One region of the Burkholderia glumae LMG 2196 genome, then DNA from elsewhere that is predicted to be linked to it. Evidence: predicted binding sites of a transcription regulator. Region 1 holds the regulator's gene; the other holds the start of a gene.
What was found. Region 1 encodes FliA, which starts transcription of late flagellar genes. Its sites were predicted from a motif close to CTAAAGTTTNNNNNNNNNNNGCCGNTA; they were not measured.

Region 1 (4,413 bases):
TGTTCTCGTCGGTGTTCGGCGCGAGCGCCGAGCCGGCGGGTGCATTCGACGCCGACGACGAGCTGCTCGACGACGGCGAAGCGCCGGCCGCCACCGTGGCCGCCGCGCCGGTGCAGGACGAGCCGGCCGCGTCCTCGGCCCCCGCGCCGTGGCTCGTCGAGCACGCGCGCCGCCTGACGCGCCAGCACGAGGCGCTGGTCTCGCCGGCGCCGCGCGCCGAGGCGTCGCCGGGCGCCGCGAGCCCGATCGCGCCGGCCGCGCGCAACGACGGCGAGCCGCCCGAGTGGGCGCGCGACATCGTGCGCAACGTGGCCGCGCGCCAGTCCGCCGAGGCGAGCGCCGCGCGCGCCACCGCCGCGGCCGCCGCCGCGCCGAAGCAGGCGGAACGCGCCGGCGCGTCGGCCGCCACGCTGGCCGACGAGGTCAACGCGCGCATCGAGCGCATCGTCAACGAAACGGTGATGCACGAGCTGAGCGCGATGCGCGGCATGATGGAGGAGCAGTTCGCCGGCCTGATGTGGAACGACCGCCAGCGCCGCACGCCGCTGCACGGCGCGCTGACCAAGCGGCTGTTCGCGGCCGGCTTCTCGGCCCAGCTGGTGCGCACGGTGGTCGACAACCTGCCGGCCGGGGTCTCGGCGGGCAGCTTCGAAGGCGCCTGCGACTGGGCCGAATCGGTGCTGGCCGGCAACCTGCCGGTGCTCGACAGCGAGGACGCGCTGATGGAGCGCGGCGGCGTGTTCGCGCTGATGGGGCCGACCGGCGTGGGCAAGACCACCACCACGGCGAAGCTGGCCGCGCGCTGCGTGATGCGCTTCGGCGCCAGCAAGGTCGCGCTGCTGACCACCGACAGCTACCGGATCGGCGGCCACGAGCAGCTGCGCATCTTCGGCCGGATCCTCGGCGTGCCGGTGCATGCCGTGAAGGACGGCGGCGACCTGCAGCTGGCGCTCTCCGAGCTGCGCAACAAGCACATCGTGCTGATCGACACGATCGGCATGAGCCAGCGCGATCGCACCGTCTCCGACCAGATCGCGATGCTGCAGGGCGCCGACGCGCGCGTGCAGCGCCTGCTGCTGCTCGCGGCCACCAGCCACGGCGACACGCTCAACGAGGTGGTGCAGGCCTATCGCGGCTCCGACCAGCCCGATCTGGCCGGCTGCATCCTGACCAAGCTCGACGAGGCCACCAACCTCGGCGGCGTGCTCGACACCGTGATCCGCTACCAGCTGCCGGTGCATTACGTGTCGACCGGCCAGAAGGTGCCGGAGAACTTATACGTGGCAACGCGCAAGTTCCTGCTCAAGAGCGCGTTCTGTGTACCGCGAGACGGCTCGCCGTTCGTGCCGCTCGAAGACGATCTGCCCGGCATGCTGTCCGCCCTGGCTGGCGGCCGTCCGGGTTCCGGACATCACGAGGTCTACTTTGGATAAACGAATCACCGATCAGGCTGAAGGACTGCGGCGGCTGCTGGCCGGCCGCGCGAACCGGATCGTCGCGGTGACGGGCGGCCCCGTCGGGGTCGGCTGCACCTCGGCCGTCGTCAACCTGGCCGCCGCGCTCGCCGCGCTCGGCAAGGAAGTGCTCGTCGTCGACGAGCGCAACGACGCCAATTCGGCCGCCGCGACGCTCGGCAGCGCCCGGTTGCGCAGCGGCAACGCGGTGCGTCACGAAGCCGGCTTTTCCCTGTGCGTCGCCGCCGACCTCGCGCGCGACGGCTACGACGATGAACGCCTTGCCGCCTATCTGGAAGGCGCGGCCGACATCGTGCTCGTCGACGCTCAGCGCGACGCGAACGGCGCGCTCTCTGCTCTTGCGCGTGCCGCTCACGACGTGCTGATCGTGACGCGCGTGGCCGGCTCCGCGATCACCGAGGCCTATGCCTGCATGAAGCGGCTCCATTACGCGCACGCGCTCGCGCAGTTCCGCGTGCTGGTCAACCACGTGCAGAGCGAGTCCGACGCGCGCGCCGCCTACGAGAATCTGGCGGGCGTGGCAGGCCGCTATCTGACGGTCGCGCTGGCCGAGGGCGGCTACGTGAGCGCCGATCCGCTGGTGCCGCGCGCACGCGAACTCGTGCACACCGTGGTCGATGCGTTTCCGTCGTCAGCCGCCGCGCGCGACTACCGGCAGATCGCCTCAGACCTGCTGTACTGGCCGATGCGTCCGACGAATCCCGCCGGACGGGCCTTCGCCGGACATCCGGCCGTCGAACGGGGCGCGGCGCACGCCGTTTGACCCAAGGGCACTCAGGAGGGAGCCGATGTACAACGCTCAAGGAAAGCTGTCCACGTCCGCGATGGGCGAGGGCGGGATGGGGCAGGCCGAGGTGCTCGCGAAATATGCGCCGCTGGTGCGCCGGCTCGGCCTGCAGCTGGTCGCGAAAATGCCTGCGAGCGTCGATCTCGACGACCTGATCCAGGCCGGCATGATCGGCCTGCTCGATGCGGCGAGCCGCTACAAGGAGGATCAGGGCGCGCAGTTCGAGACCTATGCGACGCAGCGCATCCGCGGCGCGATGCTCGACGAGCTGCGCAGCAACGATTGGCTGCCGCGCAGCCTGCGCAAGACCTCGCGCGAGGTCGAGCAGGCCATTCATCAGGTCGAGCAGCGGCTCGGGCGCTCGGCCAACGAGAGCGAGGTCGCCACCCACCTGGAGATGCCGCTCGACGATTACCAGGCGATGCTGCAGGACCTGCACGGCAGCCAGCTGATCTACTACGAGGATTTCGACCGTTCGGCCGACGACGAGCCGTTCCTCGACCGCTACCGCGTCGACCACTCCGACCCGCTGTCCGCGCTGCTCGACGAGCATCTGCGCGCGGCGCTGGTGGAGGCGATCGACCGCCTGCCCGAGCGCGAGAAGCTGCTGATGTCGCTCTACTACGAGCGCGGCCTGAACCTGCGCGAGATCGGCGCCGTGCTCGAGGTCAGCGAGTCGCGCGTGTGCCAGCTCCACAGCCAGGCCGTGGCGCGCCTGCGCGCGCGGCTGCGCGAGCAGGCCTGGGTGGGAGCCGAACACTGAGAGGACGCGCGTAGAGGACGCGCGTGCCGGTGCGCCTCGGAAATTCGGCTCCGATCCGTAATCGGCCCACCAGCCTTCTGCGAAGCGCGCGGGAATTCTTCTCGACACTTTGCTACAATCCTTGCTCGTTTCCGAGGAGCGTTGCGACGGGCACCGGCCCGCCAGGCTCGGAAATCTTCACCAGGCGGTGGCCCGCCCGGCGCGCAGCGCGGATCGCACGATTCGCCGCGCCGGCTGGGCTTGCCGCTTTCTGAACGGCGCTCACGTCACCAATCTTTGATTAGAAAGGAGGGCGTGATGAACGCCGTTATCGACCCGAAAGCTTCCCAGGACTACGTCGTCGCCGATCTCTCGCTGGCCGCTTGGGGCCGCAAGGAACTGACCATCGCCGAGACCGAGATGCCCGGCCTGATGCAGATCCGCGACGAGTACCAGGCCGCGCAGCCGCTCAAGGGAGCGCGCATCGCCGGCTCGCTGCACATGACGATCCAGACCGGCGTGCTGATCGAGACGCTCAAGGCGCTCGGCGCCGACGTGCGCTGGGCCTCGTGCAACATCTTCTCGACGCAGGATCACGCGGCCGCCGCGATCGTCGAGGCCGGCACGCCGGTGTTCGCGTTCAAGGGCGAGTCGCTCGACCAGTACTGGGAGTACTCGCACCGCATCTTCGAATGGCCGAACGGCGAGTTCGCCAACATGATCCTCGACGACGGCGGCGACGCGACGCTGCTGCTGATCCTCGGCGCCAAGGCCGAGAAGGATCGCTCGGTGATCGCCAAGCCGACCAACGAGGAGGAAGTCGCGCTGTACAAGTCGATCGCCGCGCACCTCGACGTGGACGGCCAGTGGTATTCGAAGCGTCTCGCCCACATCAAGGGCGTGACGGAAGAGACCACCACCGGCGTGCATCGCCTGTACCAGATGGAAAAGGACGGCCGCCTGCCGTTCCCGGCCTTCAACGTCAACGACTCGGTCACCAAGTCGAAGTTCGACAACCTGTACGGCTGCCGCGAGTCGCTCGTCGACGGCATCAAGCGCGCCACCGACGTGATGATCGCGGGCAAGATCGCGGTGGTGGCCGGCTACGGCGACGTGGGCAAAGGCTGCGCGCAGTCGCTGCGCGGCCTCGGCGCCACGGTGTGGGTCACCGAAATCGATCCGATCTGCGCGCTGCAGGCGGCGATGGAAGGCTACCGCGTGGTGACCATGGAATACGCGGCCGACAAGGCCGACATCTTCGTGACGGCCACCGGCAACTTCCACGTGATCGGCCATGACCACATGAAGGCGATGCGCCACAACGCGATCGTCTGCAACATCGGCCACTTCGACTCGGAAATCGACGTCGCGTCGACGCGCCAGTACCAGTGGGAAAACATCAAGCCGCA
Region 2 (4,413 bases), 320 kb from region 1:
CCGACAGCCGCTTGATGCCGCCCGTCGGCGCCTCGGTGTGGCGCACCGTCTTGTCCAGCTCGTAGTTGGTGGTCGAGTCCTTGCGGTCGCTGATCGGCGTGGGCGGCGTGCCGGCCGCGCCGCTCGCGCCCGTGATCGGCGCCGAGGCCGGCTGCGGCGGCGTGTTCGACAGCGCGCCCGGCACGCCGCCCGCGCCGCTTTGCGCGCTCTCGACGGACGACGAGGTCTGCTGGCTGCGGATCGCCGCCTGCTGCTGCGTGCCGTTCGGCGCGTAGCTCTCCGAGGTCTGCTCGCTCCTGGTGAAATCGATGTCGGCGCTGACCTGCGAGCGCGTGTTGCCGGCGCCGAACATCGGCGCGAGGATCGCGTCGATGCGCTTCTGGGTGTTGTGCTCGACCTGCTGCACGTACTTGAGCTGGTTCGCGTCGAGCCCGGACGACGACGGCTGCTGGCTCAGCAGGTTGCCGTCCTGGTCGACGATCGTGACGTTCTTGGCCGGCATGTCGGGCACGCCCGAGGCCACCATGCGCGTGATCGCCAGCACCTGGCCGTCGTCGAGCACGCGGCCCGGGTAGAGATCGACGAACACCGACGCGCTCGGCGCCTCGCGATCGCGCACGAACACCGACGGCTTGGGGATCGCCAGATGCACGCGCGCGCTGCGCACCGCGTTGATCGAGGCGATGGTGCGCTCCAGCTCGCCCTCGAGCGCGCGCTGGTAGTTGACCTGCTCGGCGAACTGGCTGATGCCGAACTTCTGGTTGTCCATCAGCTCGAAGCCCACCGAGCCGCCCTTGGGCAGGCCCATCGCGGCCAGCCTCAGGCGCGTTTCGTGGACCTGGCTGGCCGGCACCAGGATCGCGCCGCCGGCGTCGGCGAACTGATAGGGAATATTGGCTTGCTGCAGGGCGGTAATGATCGCGCCGCCGTCGCGGTCCGACAGGTTGCTGTACAGCACCCGGTAGTCGGGGGCGCGGCTCCAGAGCACCAGCGCGACGATCGCGGCGATCGCCAGCGCGGTGATGATCAGGAACGGCAGCTTCGGGTTGGTGCGCATCCGCGACATGCCTGGCAGCCCGGAGAAGCGTTCGGCGAAACCGCCCATGCCGAAGTCTGCGCCGCCCGCGCCGGCGCCCGGCAACGTGCCGGCCGCGGCGGTCGCGTTCGGCGACGTGCCGGCGACGGCGTTGCGCGCGTCTGGGTTGATCAGCGAGTTGGCCTGCGATTCCATGCGTCGGGGTTCTCCACAGCGGGCTGCCGCTCGACGAGCGGACGGACAATGACACCAGGATCGGATTATCCGGACCGCGTCCAGCGGCGATCCGGTGAACAGAGCCGAGTTTTCCCCGTACTTCACCCGCTTCGCGCGCCGGGCGCTTGCTATGCTTGGTCTCGATCCGGCATTTCGCCGCACCCGCGCTCGCCATGACGATCTGACTGCGGCGAGGCGGGCTGGTTCGATGCCGGTCCGGTTTCCGGCCGATGCCGGCCCCTTTTCCCGAATTCTTCTGCGGAGATCCCATGACTGCGCCCGTCAACGGCATTACTTCGGCGCTGCAACAAATGCAGGCGATGGCGGCCCAAGCCGCCGGCGGTACCCCCGGCGTCGCGCTGGCCGGCAACGGCGCGGCCACGGCCAGCAGCTTCGCGGGCGCGCTGAAGTCGTCGCTCGACCGGATCAGCCAGGCCCAGGTCACCGCCGCCGGCGAGGCCAAGGCGTTCGAGCTCGGTGCGCCGAACGTGTCACTGAACGATGTCATGATCGACGGACAAAAGGCCAATATCGGCCTCCAGTTCGGCCTGCAGGTGCGCAACAAGCTTGTCAGCGCCTACAATGACATCATGCAGATGTCGGTCTGACCCCTATACGGCACATCCCCGCGCATCGCCGCGTTAAAGCTTTCCCCCATCCTTACCGATAACGCCGGTAATAGCCCGCGCGACGCAGATCGTCGCGGCGGGTTTCCCGCACAGACCGAATGCTCCACAGGAGGGCCACCATGTTTTCCCCAGGACACGCTGGAGCCAGTGCCTACGCGCGCGTCGGCGTCGAGACAGGGGTGATGGGCGCGTCCCCGCATCGCCTGATCGCGATGCTGTACGAAGGCGCGCGCAAGGCGATCGTGCATGCCCGCCTGCACCTCGCCTCGGGCAACGTGGCCGCGCGCGGCGAATCGATCAGCAAGGCGATGCGCATCATCGAGAGCGGCCTGCAGCAGTCGCTCGACGTGAAGGCCGGCGGCGAGATCGCCGAGCGCCTCAACGCGCTGTATTCGTACATGCTGCGCCGCCTTCTGGAGGCGAACGTGAGCGCCAGTGACGCGATCCTGGTGGAAGTGGACGGTTTGCTCGCGACGCTCGAGGAAGCCTGGGTCGGCATCGGCCCTGAAGTCGCCCGGATGATGACCTCGCAAGCCCAGCCGGAAGTGACTCGATGAATCGCAAGGCAGCCTACCTCGCTCGCTACGAGGCGATCGCCGACGTGTCCGGCCGGATGCTCGCGGCCGCGCGCGGTGCCGACTGGCCGACGGTCGACGGGCTGCAGGCCGAGTATCAGACGCTCGTCGACGGCCTGAAGGCCGCCGAGGAGGGCGTATTGCTGGACTCCGCCGAGCGCGGACGCAAATACGCGCTGATCCGCCGGATCCTCGCCGACGACGCGGCGATCCGCGATCTCGCGAGCCCGGAGGTGGCGCGGCTGTCGGCGCTGTTCGAGGCGGGCCGCTCGACGCGGATGCTGAAGGATATCTACCAGGCGCGTCGCTGAACGCGGCGCCGCCGCCGCGCAGCTGGGCGGGTGGATTCGGCTGGATGGCAGGACCAGTAAGGACCAGTAGCGAGACCGGGCGGTTCGCCGCGCGGTCGCGGCGGCGAGCGGTGCCGCCGGCCATGGCGCCGGCGATGGGGGGCGCAGCGGGCAGCACGGGGGCGGCGCAGGCCGTGGTCGGCGCGCCGCCCGGCCGGCGGCCGCGCGTTGCGTTGGATGGATACGCGTTCGCCGCGCAGACGGCGGCGCCACACCGATAGATGCCGGCCGCGCGCCGCGCGGGGAACCACGATGACCGGGATCGACGCCGTTACCGCCGCCATGCTCGCCAGCCGCATCGACAACCTGCTCGAGGGCGGCGTGTCGGCCGGCGCGCCGGCTACCCAGGTCGGCGTCTCGACGGGCGCCACCCGCGGCGCCACCCAGGTGCCGCTGCCGCCCCCCTCGCCCGGCGCGCCCGCGGCTTCCGCGCAGACCGCGCTGTCGAGCGTCGCGCTGACGCTCGACGCGATTTCCCGTTATGGCGGCGAGGTCACGCCGGCGGTGATCGGCAGCCTGCCGCTGCTGGCCGGGCCGCCCGTGCTCGATCCGGCGGCGCAGGCCGGCGCCGGCACCGGGGGCGCCGCGCCCGGCGCACCGCAGACGGGCGCGGCCGCCGGCTCCGCCGCGACGGCCCCGGCCGCGTCCGGCGCTTCGGCCTCGGGCGCGTCCGCCTCGGCTGCGGGCACGTCCGCCTCGGCTTCTGCCCCGGCCGGCTCGGCCGGCGCGGCATCCGGCGCCGGGCCGGTACTGCCGGGCGTCACCGAGGCGAGCGTCGCCGCGCTGGCCGCGGCGCTCTCTCGCGCGGTCTCCGGCAGCGGCCTTTTCTACGAATCCCATCTCTCGCAATGGCTCTCGGGCCAGCGCACCACCGCCGATCTCGCGCAGGAGCCGCAGGCGCAGCTCACGCGCGGCGCCGCCACGTCGGCGCCCGCCGACGGCAGCCGGCCCGCCGCGCCCGCCGCCGGTGCGCCGGGCCAGCCGCCGGCGCAGGAGGCGCGGCAGGCGGCGCCTGGCCAGTTCAGCGCGAGCGGCGCGCATGCCTATGCCTCGTTCGCGGCCGACGATGCCGCCGGCCGGCTGTTCGCCGCCACTGCGGGCCGGCCCGACGGCACGGCGCCGGGCCAGAGCGGTGCCGACCCAGCGGCGAACACGGCCGCGGCGATGGCCGCCGTGCATCCGGCGACGCTGCCGCTGGTGCGCCAGCAGCTCGATCTGCTCGCCACCGAGCAGTTCCGCTGGGCCGGCGAGGCCTGGCCGGGCGCGCGGCTCGACTGGAGCGTCGAGCCCGATGGCGGCCAGGGCGCCTCGGCCGAAGCGCCGATCGCGTGGCGCACGCGCCTGGTGCTGGCGCTGCCGTCGCTCGGCACGGTCGACGCGGAACTGGTGCTGACCGGCTCGCAGGTGGTGGCGCGGCTGCGCGCCACCGAAGCGGGCGCCGCGAAGCTCAGCGCGCAGGGCGACGCGCTGCGGCAGCGGCTGCTGGCCTCGGGGCTCGAGCTGGGCGGGCTGTCGATCCGCTCGGTCGACCTCGCGCCCGACGCGTTCGACACCGCGGCCACGCGCGCGGCGGCGGCCGCCTACGGGCAGGCCGCCGCCGCGCAGCG

Region 2: a site for FliA is predicted at 1,895-1,921, ahead of fliS (flagellar export chaperone FliS). Genes of this name have one in related genera too.

The regions. Positions count from the first base shown of each region.
Region 1 is NZ_CP009435.1:1,214,162-1,218,574, forward strand. Features, by position in the region: gene flhF (flagellar biosynthesis GTPase FlhF) at 1-1,433, shown strand, start outside; gene KS03_RS18070 (nucleotide-binding protein) at 1,426-2,238, shown strand; gene KS03_RS18075 (RNA polymerase sigma factor FliA) at 2,264-3,025, shown strand; S-adenosyl-L-homocysteine riboswitch at 3,153-3,222, shown strand; gene ahcY (adenosylhomocysteinase) at 3,323-4,413, shown strand, end outside.
Region 2 is NZ_CP009435.1:893,847-898,259, reverse strand. Features, by position in the region: gene fliF (flagellar basal-body MS-ring/collar protein FliF) at 1-1,231, opposite strand, end outside; gene fliE (flagellar hook-basal body complex protein FliE) at 1,522-1,860, shown strand; gene fliS (flagellar export chaperone FliS) at 2,001-2,438, shown strand; gene KS03_RS16550 (flagellar protein FliT) at 2,435-2,767, shown strand; gene fliK (flagellar hook-length control protein FliK) at 3,059-4,413, shown strand, end outside.